2 regions of the Pseudomonas sp. MF09150 genome follow, and region 2 is predicted to be linked to the other one. Evidence: predicted binding sites of a transcription regulator. Region 2 holds the regulator's gene; the other holds the start of a gene.
What was found. The regulator sigma-54, encoded in region 2, starts transcription at its own class of promoters, with help from an activator protein. The targets are predictions, from matches to a motif close to ANTGGCATNNANNTTGCTNT.
Positions count from the first base shown of each region.

Region 1 (6,481 bases), on a different contig from region 2:
AGATATCGCCTTCAAAGCGCAGTTTGCAACCGGTGGCCGAGATATCCAGCAGCTTGCCGCGGATGGACTCCTTGAGCTTTTCGCCGTCGAGTTCGACGTTGACCAGTTGCGAAAGCTTGAGCGCTGCGCGGAAGGCGCTGCGGCGCTGGTGATAGACCACTTCGTCCGGCAGGGTGCCACGGTAGCAGCGACCGTTGTTGGACTCATCAAGGGTCGGGGTGCTGGTGCTTTCCCAGGCGATACGCACGCCTTCATGGAAGCCTTCGACGCGAAATGGCTCGCCGGCCAGCATGAAACGTTCACCGTCGCGGGGAATCATTTCATCGAGGGCAATCATGTTGCTGTCGCGATCGACTTCGACCAGATAGCTCTGAAAGCGCTGGCTGCGCTCATGGAAGGTGATGATCAGCGGGTCATGGCTCTCTTGTAGCATCCGCAGGTTCGAAGCTATCTCCAGAGGAGTGGTGAGAACCTTAGGGGGCTGCGGAGCATCTTCCGCGCTTGGGGCATTGAACACGGTTCATCAGTCTCCAGACAAAATACGACTACACGCAAGAGCCAGCATTTTGCCAGCATGTTTCGCAGCTTGATAGGGCGCGCACATTTTCCGGGGTCAAGCCTGACTGAGCGGGCGCGGCTTCGCAAGCAGGGAGGTCGATCCGCGGGCGTCATACAGTGCGGGGCTTTCGCCGCCGTTGAGGATTTTCAGCTGGTTCGCGGTGGTGGCCTGCTGAACCTGGATCGAGCGACCGTTGAGTTCATTGGTCGCCTGACACTCGGCGAGCAGCTCGGTCAGCACATCGCTTTGCTCAAGCAATTGCGGGCCGATCGAGGAATGTTCGGCGAGTTGCTCAAGGCCGGCGCGACTGGCGGGTAGGTTCAGGCTGGCAAGAATCTCGCTGCGCTTGCGGCCATGCTGTTCGAGCAGAATGATCAGCGCATGTTTCTGCGCCAGAATATCCTCCAGTAGCGGCATGTCGCGGCCGTACAGAGCGAGGGATTCGGTCTTCAGCAGTTCCAGCAATTGTTGAGCTGGAGCAAAATCTTCAGTGATCAGTTGCAGTAAATTAGAGTCGTGCATGGCTGGCCTTGGGTTTTAAGCGTCCAAAAGCCTGGCGCAGGCCTTTGGCTAGCGCTGGGCTTCGAAATTGAGCAGTTTGCTGGCTACACGGTTGCTGTCGACTTTATAGCTGCCATCGGCAATCGCTGCTTTCAACTCGGCCACGCGGGCTTTGTCGACGGCAGGCTGATCGCGCAGCTTGTCAGTGACCTTTTGCAAACGCTGAGCCTCATTGCTGAGGTGTACCGATTCCCCGCTTTTGGTGGTACTGGCTTGTTCAGCCGGGGTAGCCAGCGGCGCAGACTTGTCGGTGTCGCCGATGTCTTTGTTGGCGCTGGTACGCGTACTGCCGGTAAGTGAGGGGGAGCTGTTTAAACGGCTGAAATCGATGACCATGATAAAAAAACCTCTGGGTATTTGGACGCTTGCCATGTTTTCGGCCATACCCTGGAAAACTTTAGGCGCTATTGTCGATTAACCAACGCCCATGGCTGCGGCCCGCATGGACCACAGTTTAGGGAAGGGCGGGCTTGTGCGCCAGTTCCTACATTGCGACTTCTACTTGGCCGGGAGCGGTAATCCGGGCCTTGATCACACGTTTCGAGTTCAGGTTCTTGACCCTTATCTGCTCGTTCATGCCGCCGTTGGACAGTGCTTCGCCGGGCATTCGCACGTTCAGGGTGCCGCTGCGGGCAGATATCACTACTTGATCGCCCTTGCGCACCACCTCGGCCTGCTCCAGGTGCAGTTGGGTAATGACTTGATCGGCGACCATTGGTCGGACAAGTTTCTGCCCAATGGCATCGTCGACCGAGGTCAGGTAACCCTGGTTGATCTGGCTGATGTCACGTTCACGCAAAGTGACCTCCTCCGGCGCAATGATACCGGCGCGCTTGAGGGGGCGGGTCGTGGTCACCACTTCGCGAAACAGTTTGACCTGGGCCGGCACGAACACGGTCCAGGGCGAGGCGCCGTCGCAGCGAACCTTGACCGTGACACGGCCAATGGGCTGCGCCGGGCTTTCAAGGGTGGCTGTCAATTCCTTGTCGCAATTGGGCATGCGCATGCGCGGATCGAGTTGGGCAACCGTGATTTCATAGCGTCCGGCGGTTTGACTGGTGGCCAGATAGTCTTCTACGGTGAATTCAAGAAACCCTTGAGTGACGCCGATAAGTAGATCAGGCAGGGTGACCGAGTCAGCAAGGGCAGGGCCGCCAGGGTTGAAAATAGACAAAACTGACAGCGCGCAAAGTAATTTGCGGCAGTTTGATGTCAGGCGTCGGAAAAGTGTCGTTTTGGCGTTCATAACAGTTAAAAAGCAAGCCCCGTGCCGTTTAGCGATGAGCGTGCGTCGGAACTTAAAGCTTTGGGGAGTCTGGGCATGGCGGGTGTAATGGATGCGGTTAACCAGCGCACGCAACTGGTTGGGCAGAATCGCCTGGAGCTGCTGCTGTTCCGTCTGGACGGCCAGCAGCTTTACGGGATCAACGTGTTCAAGGTTCGGGAAGTGTTGCAGTGCCCGAAACTGACCTTGATGCCTAAATCCAGTCCTGTCGTGTGCGGTGTCGCAAGTATTCGCGGGGCGACCATCCCGATCCTGGATCTGGCGATGGCCACCGGTTCGGGTGGTTTGAAAGACCTGAGCAACCCGTTTGTGATCATCACTGAGTACAACACCAAGACCCAGGGGTTTCTGGTGCGGTCGGTGGAACGTATCGTCAACATGAACTGGGAGGAGATCCATCCGCCACCCAAGGGCACCGGTCGCGATCACTACCTGACGGCCGTGACCCGGGTTGACAATCAGTTGGTCGAAATCATCGATGTCGAGAAGGTGCTGGCGGAAGTGGCGCCGACCTCGGAAGTGATTTCAGTCGGTGTGGTGGACGTCGAAACCCAGCACAAGGCGATATCCCTGCGGGTACTGACCGTCGACGATTCGTCGGTGGCACGCAAGCAGGTGACACGCTGCCTGCAGACGGTTGGCGTGGAAGTGGTCGCGCTGAACGACGGCCGCCAGGCCCTGGATTACCTGCGCAAGCTGGTGGACGAGGGCAAGAAGCCGGAAGAAGAATTTCTGATGATGATTTCCGACATCGAGATGCCGGAGATGGACGGTTACACCCTCACGGCCGAGATACGCAACGATCCGCGCATGCAAAAACTGCATATCATCCTGCATACTTCGTTGTCAGGTGTATTCAATCAGGCGATGGTGAAGAAGGTCGGTGCCGATGACTTTCTTGCCAAATTCCGTCCTGATGACCTGGCATCCCGGGTAGTCGACCGGATCAAAGCAGCAGACAACAGCTAGGGGCATCGGCTCTTGGCGGTCATACGATTTAAGAGGCGGCATCATTGTCTACGGGTAATTTGGATTTCGAACAGTTCCGGGTCTTCCTGGAAAAAGCCTGTGGGATCTTGCTGGGTGAGAACAAGCAATATCTGGTATCGAGCCGTCTCAACAAACTGATGGAACAGCAGGGCATCAAATCCCTGGGTGAGCTGGTGCAGCGTATTCAGACCCAGCCGCGCAGCGGTTTGCGCGAGCAGGTGGTGGATGCCATGACCACTAACGAAACCTTATGGTTTCGCGATACCTATCCCTTTGAGGTCCTGAAGAACAAGGTCCTTCCCGAAGCGATCAAGGCCAGTCCGAACCAGCGCTTGCGCATCTGGTCGGCCGCCTGCTCGTCGGGCCAGGAACCCTACTCGTTGTCGATGTCGATCGACGAGTTCGAACGGACCAACATGGGTCACCTGAAAATGGGTGTGCAGATCGTTGCCACCGATTTGTCCGGCACCATGCTCAACAACTGCAAGACCGGCGAATACGACAGCCTGGCGATTGGCCGCGGCCTGTCTGCCGAGCGCCTGCAACGCTACTTCGACCCGAAAGGGCCGGGGCGCTGGGCGATCAAGGCGCCGATCAAGAGTCGGGTGGAGTTCCGCTCGTTCAATCTGCTGGACAGCTACGCGAGCCTCGGCAAGTTCGACATCGTGTTCTGCCGCAACGTGTTGATCTACTTCTCCGCTGAGGTGAAGAAGGACATCCTGATGCGCATTCACAGCACCTTGAAGCCGGGCGGTTACCTGTTTCTTGGCGCATCCGAGGCGCTCAACGGCCTGCCTGATCATTTCCAGATGGTTCAGTGCAGCCCGGGGATCATCTACCAGGCGAAGTAGGCCGGGTGGAGAGCGAGTCGATAAAAGGAGGCCCTTGTGCCTCCTTTTTTGTGCCTGGTCGTTGCCGGGGCGCGGCGTAAAAGCGGCAGTGAGGTTGCCGCTTTGCTGGCGCATCGCGGAAATCCATTGCCGCTTTTCTGGCATTGCCGCCTTGCCGCTACCGGCGAAGCCTTGATTTACGGGGCTTTTGCACTTGGCACGGGGCTTGCTATATCCAGATTACGAAAAATCAGGTCACCCAAAGGTTTCCCGACATGAGCATCAGCTTCGATAAAGCGCTCGGTATCCATGAACAGGCTCTGGGCTTTCGCGCCAAGCGCGCCGAAGTTCTGGCCAACAACATCGCGAACGCCGACACCCCGAACTACAAGGCTCGGGATCTGGATTTCTCCGCCGTGCTCGCCGAGCAGAACGAGAAGACCAAGAACGGCACCTTTGCCTTGAACATGACCAACAGCCGTCATATCGAAGCTGAAGGCATGGGTAACGGCGACGAGTCGCTGCTGTACCGCACGCCGATGCAGCCTTCCATCGACCAGAACACCGTGGACGCCCAACTGGAACAGTCGAACTACGCCGAGAACTCGGTCAACTTCCAGGCCAGCTTCACGCTGCTCAACAGCAAATTCAAAGGGCTGATTTCGGCCCTGCGCGGAGAGTAATCCATGTCCCTCGCCAGTGTTTTCAATATCGCCGGTAGCGGCATGAGTGCTCAGACCACTCGCTTGAACACCGTCGCCAGTAACATCGCCAACGCCGAGACCGTGTCGTCGAGCATCGACCAGACCTACCGTGCCCGCCACCCGGTGTTCGCCACCATGTTCCAGGGTGCGCAGAGCGGTGGCAGCCAGTCGCTGTTCCAGAACCAGGACTCCACTGGCCAGGGCGTGCAGGTGCTGGGTGTGGTCGAAGACCAGAGCAACCTCGAAGCGCGTTACGAGCCTAACCATCCGTCCGCTGACGCCAAGGGTTATGTCTACTACCCCAACGTCAACGTGGTTGAAGAAATGGCCGACATGATTTCCGCGAGCCGTTCGTTTCAGACCAACGCCGAAATGATGAACACCGCCAAGACCATGATGCAGAAGGTCCTGACCCTGGGTCAGTGATAAGGGGCCTCTCCAATGAGCATTAACGACACCACCAGCACCACCAGCAGCTTGAGTCTGAATCAGATTCTCGCGAACTCGTCGAAAAAGACCGCGACCTCAAGCGCCGACGGCATTACCTCGGCCACCAACAGCGCCACCGGTAAAAAAGCCCTGGGCAAGGATGCGTTCCTGCAACTGCTGGTGACCCAGCTGAAAAACCAGAACCCTCTGGACCCGCAGGACAACAGCGAGTTCGTGGCGCAACTGGCGCAGTTCAGCAGCCTGGAAGGCATCACCACGCTCAATGACTCGGTCACCGCGATTTCCGGCAACTACAAGTCGAGCCAGGCCCTGCAGGCCTCGTCCCTGGTCGGTCGCTCGGTGATCGTGCAGTCCGGCACTACCCAGGTCGACACCACCAAGAGCATGACCGGTTCGATCACTGTGCCGAGCAGCGTCGCGGGCGTGACCGTGACCATCACCGACAAAGACGGCAAAGTGGTGAAAACCATCGATCTGGGCAGCCAGGTTGCGGGCACCTCGAGCTTCACCTGGGACGGCACCAAGACCGACGGCACCAAGGCCGACCCGGGCAACTACACCTTCAAAGCCAGCACCACGATCGATAACACCGCGGTCGCCCTGGTCACCTACCTGCCTGCGACGGTCAATAGCGTCACCATCAGCCAGACTGGCGGTGAATTGATGTTGAACCTCGCCGGACTGAGCAGCCCGATCGCTCTGTCCAAAGTCAAAACCATTGGTATATAGAGCCGACTAACCCGGCACAAGGAGTGGAATATGTCTTTCAATATCGGCCTTAGCGGTCTCTATGCAGCCAACAAGCAGCTGGACGTTACCGGCAACAACATCGCCAACGTCGCAACCACCGGTTTCAAATCGTCGCGCGCGGAATTCGCCGACGTCTACTCGGCCACCAAGCTGGGCAGCGGCAGCAAAGTGATTGGCAACGGCGTGCGCCTGGCCAACGTTTCCCAGCAGTTCAACCAGGGTGACGTGAACAACACCGGCAACGTGCTGGACATGGGGATCCAGGGCCAGGGCTTCTTTGTCCTGAGCAACAACGGTTCGTTGACTTACACCCGTGCCGGTACCTTCAAGACCGACAAGGAAGGCTACGTCA
Region 1 is NZ_JCBCUS010000007.1:369,518-375,998, reverse strand. It holds gene AC19YX_RS25420 (flagellar brake protein) at 1-517, opposite strand, end outside; gene AC19YX_RS25415 (flagella synthesis protein FlgN) at 614-1,081, opposite strand; gene flgM (flagellar biosynthesis anti-sigma factor FlgM) at 1,130-1,456, opposite strand; gene flgA (flagellar basal body P-ring formation chaperone FlgA) at 1,605-2,366, opposite strand; gene AC19YX_RS25400 (chemotaxis protein CheV) at 2,442-3,374, shown strand; gene cheR (protein-glutamate O-methyltransferase CheR) at 3,419-4,246, shown strand; gene flgB (flagellar basal body rod protein FlgB) at 4,501-4,908, shown strand; gene flgC (flagellar basal body rod protein FlgC) at 4,912-5,355, shown strand; gene flgD (flagellar hook assembly protein FlgD) at 5,371-6,108, shown strand; gene flgE (flagellar hook protein FlgE) at 6,139-6,481, shown strand, end outside.
Region 1: the regulator sigma-54 is predicted to act here: its motif matches at 4,439-4,458, upstream of flgB (flagellar basal body rod protein FlgB).

Region 2 (11,194 bases):
CACTGACCCGCAGCGCCAGCAACAGCAAAGCCAGGATGCCAGCCAGCAAGAAAAGGCCGACACCGATTTCCAGGGTGCGGTTTTGCATCAGAAATCTCCAAACATCAAGGCGGTCAGAATAAAGTCCAGGCCGAGTACAGCCAATGAGGCATACACCACGGTCTTGGTAGTGGCACGACTGATCCCTTCTGAAGTGGGCTCACAGTCATAACCTTGGAATACGGCGATCCATGTCACGACGAACGCAAAGACAATGCTTTTAATAACACCATTGAGCACGTCACCGCTGAACGTCACGCTATTTTGCATGTTCGACCAGTAGGAACCCTCATAGACTCCCAACCAATCGACGGCCACCCACGAACCACCCCAGATCCCGACCACACTGAAAATGATCGCCAGCAACGGCAGGGAAATGAAGCCGGCCCACAAACGCGGGGCGACGATGTATTTGAGCGGGTCCACGCCAATCATTTCCAGGCTTGACAGCTGCTCGGTGGATTTCATGTTGCCGATTTCCGCCGTCAGCGCCGATCCGGCACGTCCGGCGAACAGCAGCGCAGTCACCACCGGCCCCAGTTCGCGCAACAGCGTCAGGGCGACCATCTGCCCTACTGCCTGCTCCGACCCGTAGCTGGACAGGATATTGAAGCCTTGCAGCGCCAACACCATGCCGATGAATACCCCGGAGACCACAATGATCACCAGCGACATCACGCCTACGGCATGCAGTTGCTTGATCAACAGGCCAAAACTGCCGCCGATGCCGCCGCGCCCCAGCAGGGCGTGAAACAGAAACAGCGTGGAACGCCCTAGCACCGAAACCACATCGATGCCCGAACGACCGAAGAGGCGAACCCTCTCCACTAAAGATATCTTGCGCATCAGCGCTTCCCCAGAAGATCTGCGCGGTAGTCCGGCGCTGGAAAGTGAAAGGGTACCGGACCGTCGGGGTCGCCTTTCATGAACTGGCGGATGCGCGGATTATCGGACCCCATCAGCTCATCGGGCGTGCCCTGCCCCAATACTTGGCCATCGCCGACCACGTAGATGTAATCGGCAATGCTCGCGGTTTCTGCAAGATCGTGTGACACAACGATGCTGGTAATGCCCAGCGCGTCGTTGAGCAGGCGAATCAGGCGCACCAGAACCCCCATGGCAATCGGGTCCTGGCCCACGAACGGCTCGTCATACATGAGGATCTGCGGGTCCAGGGCGATCGCCCGGGCCAATGCCACGCGACGCTTCATGCCGCCGGACAGCTCATCGGGCATCAATTCGATGGCGCCACGCAGTCCGACCGCCTGCAGCTTGAGCAGGACGATGTCGCGGATCATTTCATCCGGCAGCTGGGTATGGACCCGCAGCGGGAATGCAACGTTCTCGAACACGTCCAAGTCGGTAAAAAGCGCGCCACTCTGGAACAGCACGCCCATTTGCTTGCGTGCGTCGAACAGGTCGCTGCGTGAGAGCTCCGGCAGATTCTGGCCGTTGACCCACACTTCACCGGCGCTGGGGCGTAATTGCGCGCCCATCAGGCGCAGCAGGGTGGTCTTTCCGCAACCGGAAGGCCCCATGATCCCGGTGACCTTGCCCCGTGGAATACGAATATCCACGTTATTGAAGATGCTGCGCGTACCGCGCTTGAAGGACAGCCCCTTCAGCTCGACCGCGTAGGCGTTATCGGCACTCATCTAAACTCCTTGCGATGCAGCCTATCACTCGGGCGCTAGGCTCCCTGCCGGGAGTTGATTCACCCGGGGCAGGCCGAACTGGCGGCGAACTATATCATTGCTGATACGGAGCCCCCAAGGCCGAAGCCTCGGCTATTCAGCCACACGACAGGCAAAAAACCAGGCCTTTCCTTAGTTACCCCCAAGAAAGGCTGACGAACTTGCGTGAGGGAATTGATCATTACCGCTATAATCGCCGCCTTTTCATCAGGCTATACGATTTCTGACATGAGCCAATCCAGCGACCTGATTCAATCGGCACAACGCACCATCCGCCTCGAAGTTGAAGCAGTAGAAGCCCTGCTGCCCCTTATCGACGCTGATTTCGTACGCGCTTGCGAGATGATTCTGGCCAGCAAAGGCCGCGTAGTCGTGGTCGGCATGGGCAAATCCGGGCATATCGGCAACAAGATTGCCGCGACCCTGGCCAGCACCGGCACCACGGCGTTTTTTGTCCACCCGGCCGAAGCCAGCCACGGCGACATGGGCATGATTACCCGGGACGACGTGATCCTGGCCCTGTCCAATTCGGGCTCGACCAATGAAATCGTGACCCTGTTGCCGCTGATCAAGCGCCTGGGCATCCAGCTCATCAGCCTCACCGGCAACCCGGACTCACCGCTGGCCAAGGCCGCCGAGGTCAATCTCAACGTCCACGTTGAACACGAAGCCTGCCCGCTGAACCTGGCGCCGACCTCGTCCACCACTGCCGCCCTGGTCATGGGCGACGCCCTGGCCGTGGCACTGCTGGAAGCCCGCGGCTTTACCGCCGAAGACTTCGCGTTTTCCCATCCGGGCGGTGCCCTGGGTCGTCGCCTGCTGCTAAAAGTCGAGAACGTGATGCATGCCGGCAGCGAACTGCCCCTGGTGCAACGCGGCACCCTGCTCAAGGACGCGCTCATGGAAATGACCCGCAAGGGCCTAGGCATGACCGCGATCATCGAGACCGATGGGCGCCTGGCCGGGATCTTCACGGACGGTGACCTGCGCCGCACCCTGGATCGCACCATCGATATCCATCATGCGACCATCGATGAAGTCATGACCCTTCATGGCAAGACCGCTCGTGCCGATATGCTGGCAGCCGAAGCGCTGAAAATCATGGAAGACCATCGAATCAACGCACTGGTAGTGGTGGACAAGGAGGACCGACCTATCGGCGCCTTCAACCTGTCCGACCTGCTGCGTGCCGGAGTAATGTGATGAGTGCCGACCTGCTGCAACGTGGCAAAAACATCAAGCTGGCGATTTTTGACGTCGACGGCGTACTGACCGACGGTCGCCTGTACTTCCTCGAAGACGGCAGCGAGTTCAAGACCTTCAACACCCTCGACGGCCAGGGCATCAAGATGCTGATGGCCGCTGGCGTGCAGACCGCAATCATCAGCGGACGCAAGACCCCGGTGGTCGAGCGCCGGGCCAAGAACCTGGGAATTCCCCATCTGTACCAAGGCCGCGAAGACAAGCTGGTGGTACTCGACGAGCTACTTGGCCAACTCGGCCTAAGCTATGACCAGGTCGCCTACCTCGGTGACGATCTGCCGGACTTGCCGGTAATCCGCCGCGTCGGCCTGGGCATGGCCGTGGCCAATGCTGCAAGTTTCGTCCGCGAACACGCCCACGGCATCACCCAGGCCCGTGGCGGCGAAGGTGCCGCGCGCGAATTTTGCGAGCTGATCCTGCGCGCCCAAGGCAGCCTTGAAGCGGCCAACGCCGCCTACTTATAGAGCCTTTTATGCTGAGCAAAAAGATTCGCAACATTCTGCTGTTCGGGGTCCTTGCCGCGTTGTTCGCGGCAGTCGGCTATTGGAATATCAGTCCGGAACGCTTCCTCGACAAGCCAGTGGCACAGGTCGACGAGAGCGCCATCGACTATTACGCGGTCAACGCCCGCAGCGTGCAGTACCTGCCGGACGGCAAAATGCAGTACGAGATGACGTCCGACAAGGTCGAGCACCTGAAGGCCACCGAAGTCACCCTGCTGACCAAGCCGGACCTGCAGATGTACCGCGGCACCACCTTCCCCTGGCATGTCCAGAGCGAACGCGGCGAGGTCAATCCGGACGGCACTGAAGTCGAGCTGATCGATTCGGTACGGGTCGCACGCACCGATGAGAAAAATCGCACGGTACTGATTACCACTACCCGCATGACAGTATTCCCGCAGAAGCAATATGCGCAGACCGAGCAAGCCGTTAGAATCGACGGCGCCGGGGGCGTGACTACGGCCAAGGGAATGAAAGCGTATTTGAAAGACGGCAGGATGAACCTGCTATCGAACGTAAGAGGACAGTATGAGGCTCGTTAAAACCCTCCCTATTTTGCTCAGTCTGGGCGCAGCACTGGGAAGCGTGAGCGCCTGGGCTCTGCCGAACGATAGCCAACAACCTATCCGTATTCAGGCCGATGACGCGCAACTCGATGACCGCCAGGGCATCGCCACCTACAAGGGCGATGTGATCATCACCCAGGGCTCGATGAAGATCACCGGCAATACCGTGACCATCACCCGCACCGCGTCCGGTGAAATCGACGTGGTGACCTCGGTGGGCAACCTGGCGTATTTCGAGCAGTTGCAGAAAGCCACCGACCCCAAACCGGTACAGGCCTACGCCGTGACCATTCAGTACCACGCTGCGCAAAACCGCATCGTACTGATCGACAAGGCCAAGGTGATCAACGACGGCAACACCACCGAAGGCGAGAAAATCGTCTACGACACCGTCAAGCAGGTCGCCAACGCCGGTCGCGCCAATGGCAGCTCGGTCACCGCGCCACGTCCGCGGATCGATATGGTCATCCAGCCGAAAAAGAAAACTGACGAGCAAAAGGCCCAGTAATGGCAACTCTGAAAGCTCAGCATCTGGCCAAGAGCTACAAGAGCCGTCAGGTCGTGCGTGACGTCAGCCTGTCCATCGACAGCGGTCAGATCGTCGGCCTGCTCGGCCCCAACGGCGCCGGCAAGACCACCTGCTTCTACATGATCGTCGGCCTGGTCCAGGCCGATCAGGGCCGTGTGCTGATCGACGACCTCGACGTCAGCCACCAGCCCATGCACGGCCGCGCCCGTGCCGGCATCGGCTACCTGCCCCAGGAAGCGTCGATCTTTCGCAAGCTGTCGGTCGCCGACAACATCATGGCCATCCTCGAGACCCGCAAGGAGCTCGACAAGGCCGGCCGCCGCAAGGAACTGGAAAGCCTGCTCCAGGAGTTCCACATCCACCACATTCGCGACAACCTCGGCATGAGCCTGTCCGGTGGTGAACGCCGCCGGGTGGAAATCGCCCGCGCCCTGGCCACATCGCCGAAATTCATCCTGCTCGACGAACCTTTCGCCGGCGTGGACCCGATCTCGGTCGGCGACATCAAGCAGATCATCCATCACCTCAAGGCCAAGGGCATTGGTGTACTGATCACCGACCACAATGTCCGGGAAACCCTCGATATCTGCGAAACCGCCTACATCGTCAGCGACGGTCAGCTGATCGCCGAGGGCACGCCCGAAACCATCCTGGCCAACGAATTGGTCAAGGAAGTGTATCTGGGCCATGAGTTCCGCCTGTAAGCACTGAGGTGTTTGGCTAGTCGCCAGAGCGCCACCTTCAATAAATCCCTACAAATTTTATTGTTACCGCGCTCTAGGCAAACACTTCAGTTTCAGGCATATAATTTGCTTATGTTTGGCGCTCACGCGCCCTGTAGTGGATGGCGCATGTGCGCCGGCGAATAAGGTGTTAAGCCCCTGCCATGAAACCATCGCTAGTCCTGAGAATGGGCCAGCAGCTGACGATGACACCGCAGCTGCAACAGGCCATCCGCCTGCTCCAATTGTCGACCCTGGACCTGCAACAGGAAATCCAGGAGGCCTTGGAGTCCAATCCGATGCTCGAACGCCAGGAAGAAGGCGACGACTTCGACAACACCGACCCTCTGGCCGACAACGCCGAGCAAAAACCCAACACCGACATCCAGGAACCCTCCTACCAGGAAACCGCCCCCACGGTGGACAACCTCGAGGACGGCGAGTGGAACGAGCGCATTCCCAACGAATTGCCGGTGGATACCGCCTGGGAAGACGTTTACCAGACCAGCGCCAGCAGCCTGCCCAGCAACGATGACGACGAGTGGGACTTCACCACCCGCACCTCGGCCGGCGAAAGCCTGCAGAGCCACCTGCTGTGGCAACTGAACCTGGCGCCGATGTCCGACACCGACCGCCTGATTGCCGTAACCCTGATCGACTGCATCAATAACCAGGGCTACCTGGACGAAACCCTCGAGGAAATCCTCGAAGCCTTCGATCCGGAGCTGGACATCGAGCTGGACGAGATCGAAGCCGTCCTGCACCGCATCCAGCAATTCGAGCCGGCCGGCATCGGCGCACGCACCCTGGGTGAGTGCCTGTTGCTGCAACTGCGCCAGCTGCCAGCCAAGACGCCTTGGCTGAGCGAGGCACAACGCCTGGTCAGCGACTACATCGACCTGCTGGGCAGCCGCGACTACAGCCAACTGATGCGCCGCATGAAGCTCAAGGAAGACGAGCTGCGCCAGGTCATCGAACTGGTACAGAGTCTGAACCCGCGTCCCGGCTCGCAGATCGAGTCTGCCGAGGCCGAGTACGTGGTCCCTGACGTGATCGTACGCAAGGACAACGAGCGCTGGCTGGTCGAGCTGAACCAGGAATCAGTACCGCGCCTGCGGGTCAACCCGCAGTACGCAGGCTTCGTGCGCCGTGCCGACAGCAGCGCCGACAACACTTTCATGCGCAATCAGCTGCAAGAGGCCCGCTGGTTCATCAAGAGCCTGCAAAGCCGCAACGAAACCCTGATGAAAGTCGCGACCCAGATCGTCGAGCATCAGCGCGGCTTCCTCGAGTACGGCGACGAAGCGATGAAGCCTTTGGTCCTGCACGACATCGCCGAAGCGGTGGGCATGCACGAATCGACGATTTCCCGGGTGACCACGCAAAAATTCATGCATACCCCACGGGGTATTTATGAACTGAAATACTTTTTCTCCAGCCACGTAAGTACCTCCGAAGGCGGTGAATGCTCGTCCACGGCGATTCGCGCGATCATCAAAAAACTGGTGGCCGCGGAAAATCAGAAAAAGCCGTTGAGTGACAGCAAGATCGCTGGTTTACTGGAGGCACAAGGCATTCAGGTAGCCCGTCGTACCGTCGCCAAGTACCGCGAATCCCTTGGGATCGCGCCTTCCAGCGAACGGAAGCGGTTGATGTAACCGCCGGGCTCGCCACAGCGTTCCAGTGGCAGGCAACCCAGCCTGCCGCTTTATGCACTGGCAACGAAGGAGAAGCTGTATGCAAGTCAACATCAGTGGACACCAACTGGAAGTGACCGAGCCCCTGCGCGCCTACATCGGCGAAAAACTCGACCGACTGGAGCGGCACTTTGACAAGATTACCAATGTGCAGGTAACGATGGCTGTCGAGAAACTGAAGCAGAAAATCGAAGCCACCCTGCACATCCACGGTGGGGAGGTTGTCGCCAATGCAGAACATGACGATATGTATGCCGCGATCGACCTGCTCACGGATAAGCTGGACCGCCAACTGAAAAAGCATAAGGAAAAGCAACTCCACCTTCTCCAAGGCACGGGTCGCTAACACTCCCCTCCCATGATCCGACTTGAAAGTATCCTGACCCCCGGCCGTTCCCTCGTGAACGTGCCGGGCGGCAGTAAAAAACGCGCCCTCGAACAAATTGCCAACCTGATCAGCCGTGAAGTGCCGGATCTGGAGATGCAGGATGTCTTCGAGAGCCTGATTGCCCGTGAAAAACTCGGTTCCACCGGTTTTGGCAACGGCATCGCCATTCCCCATTGCCGCCTCAAAGGCTGCGAGTCGCCCATCAGTGCGTTGATGCACCTGGACGCTCCCATCGATTTCGACGCCATCGACGGCGCTCCGGTCGACCTGCTGTTCGTACTGCTGGTCCCCGAAGCTGCCACCGATGCGCACCTGGAACTGCTGCGGCAGATCGCCAGCATGCTTGATCGCAAGGAAGTGCGTGACAGGCTGCGCAGCGCCGACAGCAACCAAGCCCTGTATCAGGTAGTCCTGGACGAGCAGAACGGTCAGTAACCATGCGCTTGATCATTGTCAGCGGCCGCTCCGGCTCCGGTAAAAGTACCGCCCTCGCTGTCCTGGAGGATAACGGCTACTACTGCATCGACAACTTGCCGGCAGGCCTGCTGCCGGAGTTGGCCGAGCGTGCGTTGATCCACACCGAGCTGGCGCAACCGCTGGTGGCGGTATCGATCGATGCGCGCAACCTGCCAAGCCACTTGTCACGCTTCCCCGAGCTGTTGGAAGAAGTGCGCAGCCGGCACATCCAGTGCGATGTGCTGTACCTGGACGCCGACGAGGAGACCCTGCTCAAGCGGTTCTCGGAAACCCGTCGCCGCCACCCGCTGAGCAGCGCCAATCGCTCCCTGGCCGAGGCGATTCAGGACGAAACCCAACTCCTGGGCCCGATCGTCGACCTGGCCGACCTGACCATCAACACCACTAATCTGAACCTGTATCAGCTGCGCGACACCATCAAGTTGCGCCTGCTGAACCAGCCGGAGCCGGGCACCGCGTTTTTGGTGGAGTCCTTTGGCTTCAAGCGGGGCATGCCGGTGGATGCCGACCTGGTGTTCGACGTGCGCTGCCTGCCCAACCCCTACTGGAAGCCCGAATTGCGCGACCAGTCAGGACTGGACCAGCCTGTAGCCGATTATCTGGCCGCACAGCCCGATGTCGAAGACATGTTCCAGGACATCTCCAGCTACCTGCTCAAATGGTTGCCACGCTTTGCCGCCAGCAACCGCGCTTACGTCACTATTGCCATTGGCTGCACGGGCGGGCATCACCGCTCGGTCTACCTGACCGAACGCCTGGGCCAGGTCCTGCAACAATCCCTGAAGAACGTCCAGGTTCGCCACCGCGACCTTAGCTGAAAGGACCACCACCGCGATGCCTGCTCTGGAAATTGAAATCATCAACAAACTGGGCTTGCATGCCCGGGCTTCTGCAAAATTTGTCGGTGTGGCCGGCCAGTTTCCGTGCCAGATCAGGGCGGGCAGGACTCCCGAGTCCATGGTCGACGGTAAAAGCATCATGGCAATGATGATGTTGGCGGCAGGCAAAGGCACCCGCATTCATCTGAAAACCGAAGGCGAGCAAGAGCAGGAAGCGCTGGATGCGCTGGTGGCATTGATCAACAATTATTTCGACGAAGGCGAGTAAGCAACGCCCTCGGCGCGTCGACTGTCCAGCCGACGCGCACCAGGCCAGGCCTCTATTTAGCTCGTCAGGCCAGCGCCGTATCCATCACCATCATCAGACAGAAACCGATGCAAAGCCCCAGGCTCGCAAGCTTCTCGTGACCATGACGCCGCGACTCGGGAATCACTTCGTGGGTCACCACCAGCAACATGGCGCCTGCGGCCAGCGCCAGGCCCAGGGGCAACAGGATCTCGGCCAGGCTCACCAGCCAGGCGCAGAGCAAGGCAAACACCGGTTCGACCAGGCCTGAGGCCGCGCCAATCAGGAATGCCTTGACCCGCGACATCCCGGCCCCCGCCAACACCAGCGCGATGACCAGGCCCTCCGGCACATCCTGCAATGCGATGCCCATGGCCAGGCTGTCGGCGTCGGGCATGCCGCCACCGGCAGACACCCCCACCGCCATGCCTTCCGGGATGTTGTGGGCGATGATCGCGAACACAAACAGCCAGATACGCGGAGGAATCACCGGATGCCCCGGTGTGCCAACCAGCATTTCCGGGCTGGCCCCCGAGACCTTGCGGTCCACCAGAAACAGGCCGAAGGCACCGAGCATGATGCCCAGGCTGATCAGTCCGCTGGAGCCCCAGGGCGACAGGCCAAGGCTCGTGGCGGCGGCAATTCCCGGCACAATCAGGGAAAACGCCGTCGCCGCAAGCATCACCCCGGCACCGAAACCCAGCAGCGTGTCGTTGAGCGCCTGGGGCATCTTGCGAATGACCAGCACCGGGACCGCCCCCAGTGCTGTGCCCAGGGCACAGAGCGCCCCGCCTTCCAGGGCCCGCAACAGTTTCGGCTCCAGATCCAGCCAGCTCAGGCCCTTGGCCACCAGCAATGCGGTACCCGCCAACAGCAACAACGAACCAAACGCATAACGAAACATTCGTACGCTGCTGATCGCCAGTGTTTCAGTGCCCATAGTCGGCCTTAGATCTTTTTATGGTGAGGGTTCAAACCAGCGCGGCCTGGTAGCGCTGAGCGACTTCCGGCCAATGGACGACGTTGTAGAACGCGTTGATGTATTCCGGGCGACGGTTCTGGTAGCGCAGGTAGTAGGCGTGCTCCCACACGTCCAGGCCGAGGATCGGCGTATTGCCGTTCATCAGCGGGCTGTCCTGGTTACCGCTGCTTTCCACCACCAGGGTCTTTTGCGGCGTCACGCTGAGCCAGGCCCAGCCGCTGCCAAAGCGGGTCAGTGCGGCTTTGGTGAAGGCTTCCTTGAAACTCTCGAAGCCCCCCAACTGCTCGTCGATTGCACGCCCCAGGTCGCCCTCCGGCTTGCCACCGCCATTGGGCGCCATGACTGCCCAGAACAACGAGTGGTTGGCATGTCCACCGCCCTGGTTGATCACCGCGGCACGCAGTTTTTCCGGCAACTGCTGAACGCTGGCCACCAGCTTTTCTACCGACCAGTCGGCCCACTCGGTGCCTTCGACAGCCGCGTTGAGGTTGTTGATGTAGGTCTGGTGGTGCTTGGTGTAGTGGATTTCCATGGTCTGCGCATCGATATGCGGTTCCAGGGCGTCATAGGCGTAGGGCAAGGCAGGCAAGGTAAAAGACATATCAATGTACTCCGTAATAAGGGCCGTTCGAGGTCGCGGGGCCGGAGGCCAGTTGCGCGACATTGCTCTCCAGCAAGCGATGGGTACGCGGGTATTCGCCGTGCTCGCTGATGAAATTGAGCAGCTCGACATAGGTCTTGCTGCTCTGGCGCAATGCCGCCTCGCGCAAGGCCGGGGCCAGGCGCGCATCCTGCATGGTCTGCAACAGCCGCTGATGGATGGCGCACAGGTACTCCGCGCTCTCCTCCGGCTGGTTCAGGCGCAGATGCAGATCCGCCAGGTTGTGATGGGAAATGACGCAGGCCGCCACCGCTTCGTCGGCATTCGACCAACGCTCGAACAACACCTGGGCCAGGGCCAGCGCCTGCAGGTAATACTCGCGAGCGTCCACCAGATTGCCTTGGGTGAAGAAGCGATTGGCCCTTTCGATCGTGCGTTTCCAGTGCTCCATGGTGAGCCTCCAAAGCAGTGACGGGGGGAGTTAAACGCCGCCCGCGGTGAGCTTTTCCGGATCCAGCAGAACTTCCAGTTGGCTGCGCGACAGGTCGGTGTGTTCAAGCGCCACGTCGATGACCGGGCGCCCTTGCTTGTAAGCGGTCTTGGCGATC
Region 2 is NZ_JCBCUS010000005.1:465,489-476,682, forward strand. It holds gene mlaD (outer membrane lipid asymmetry maintenance protein MlaD) at 1-88, opposite strand, end outside; gene mlaE (lipid asymmetry maintenance ABC transporter permease subunit MlaE) at 88-885, opposite strand; gene AC19YX_RS21100 (ATP-binding cassette domain-containing protein) at 885-1,694, opposite strand; gene AC19YX_RS21105 (KpsF/GutQ family sugar-phosphate isomerase) at 1,962-2,936, shown strand; gene AC19YX_RS21110 (KdsC family phosphatase) at 2,936-3,460, shown strand; gene lptC (LPS export ABC transporter periplasmic protein LptC) at 3,469-4,041, shown strand; gene lptA (lipopolysaccharide transport periplasmic protein LptA) at 4,028-4,573, shown strand; gene lptB (LPS export ABC transporter ATP-binding protein) at 4,573-5,298, shown strand; gene AC19YX_RS21130 (RNA polymerase factor sigma-54) at 5,481-6,974, shown strand; gene hpf (ribosome hibernation-promoting factor, HPF/YfiA family) at 7,054-7,359, shown strand; gene ptsN (PTS IIA-like nitrogen regulatory protein PtsN) at 7,372-7,836, shown strand; gene rapZ (RNase adapter RapZ) at 7,839-8,696, shown strand; gene AC19YX_RS21150 (HPr family phosphocarrier protein) at 8,713-8,985, shown strand; gene AC19YX_RS21155 (ZIP family metal transporter) at 9,050-9,943, opposite strand; gene AC19YX_RS21160 (superoxide dismutase) at 9,975-10,586, opposite strand; gene AC19YX_RS21165 (DUF2753 family protein) at 10,588-11,037, opposite strand; gene AC19YX_RS21170 (class II fumarate hydratase) at 11,068-11,194, opposite strand, start outside.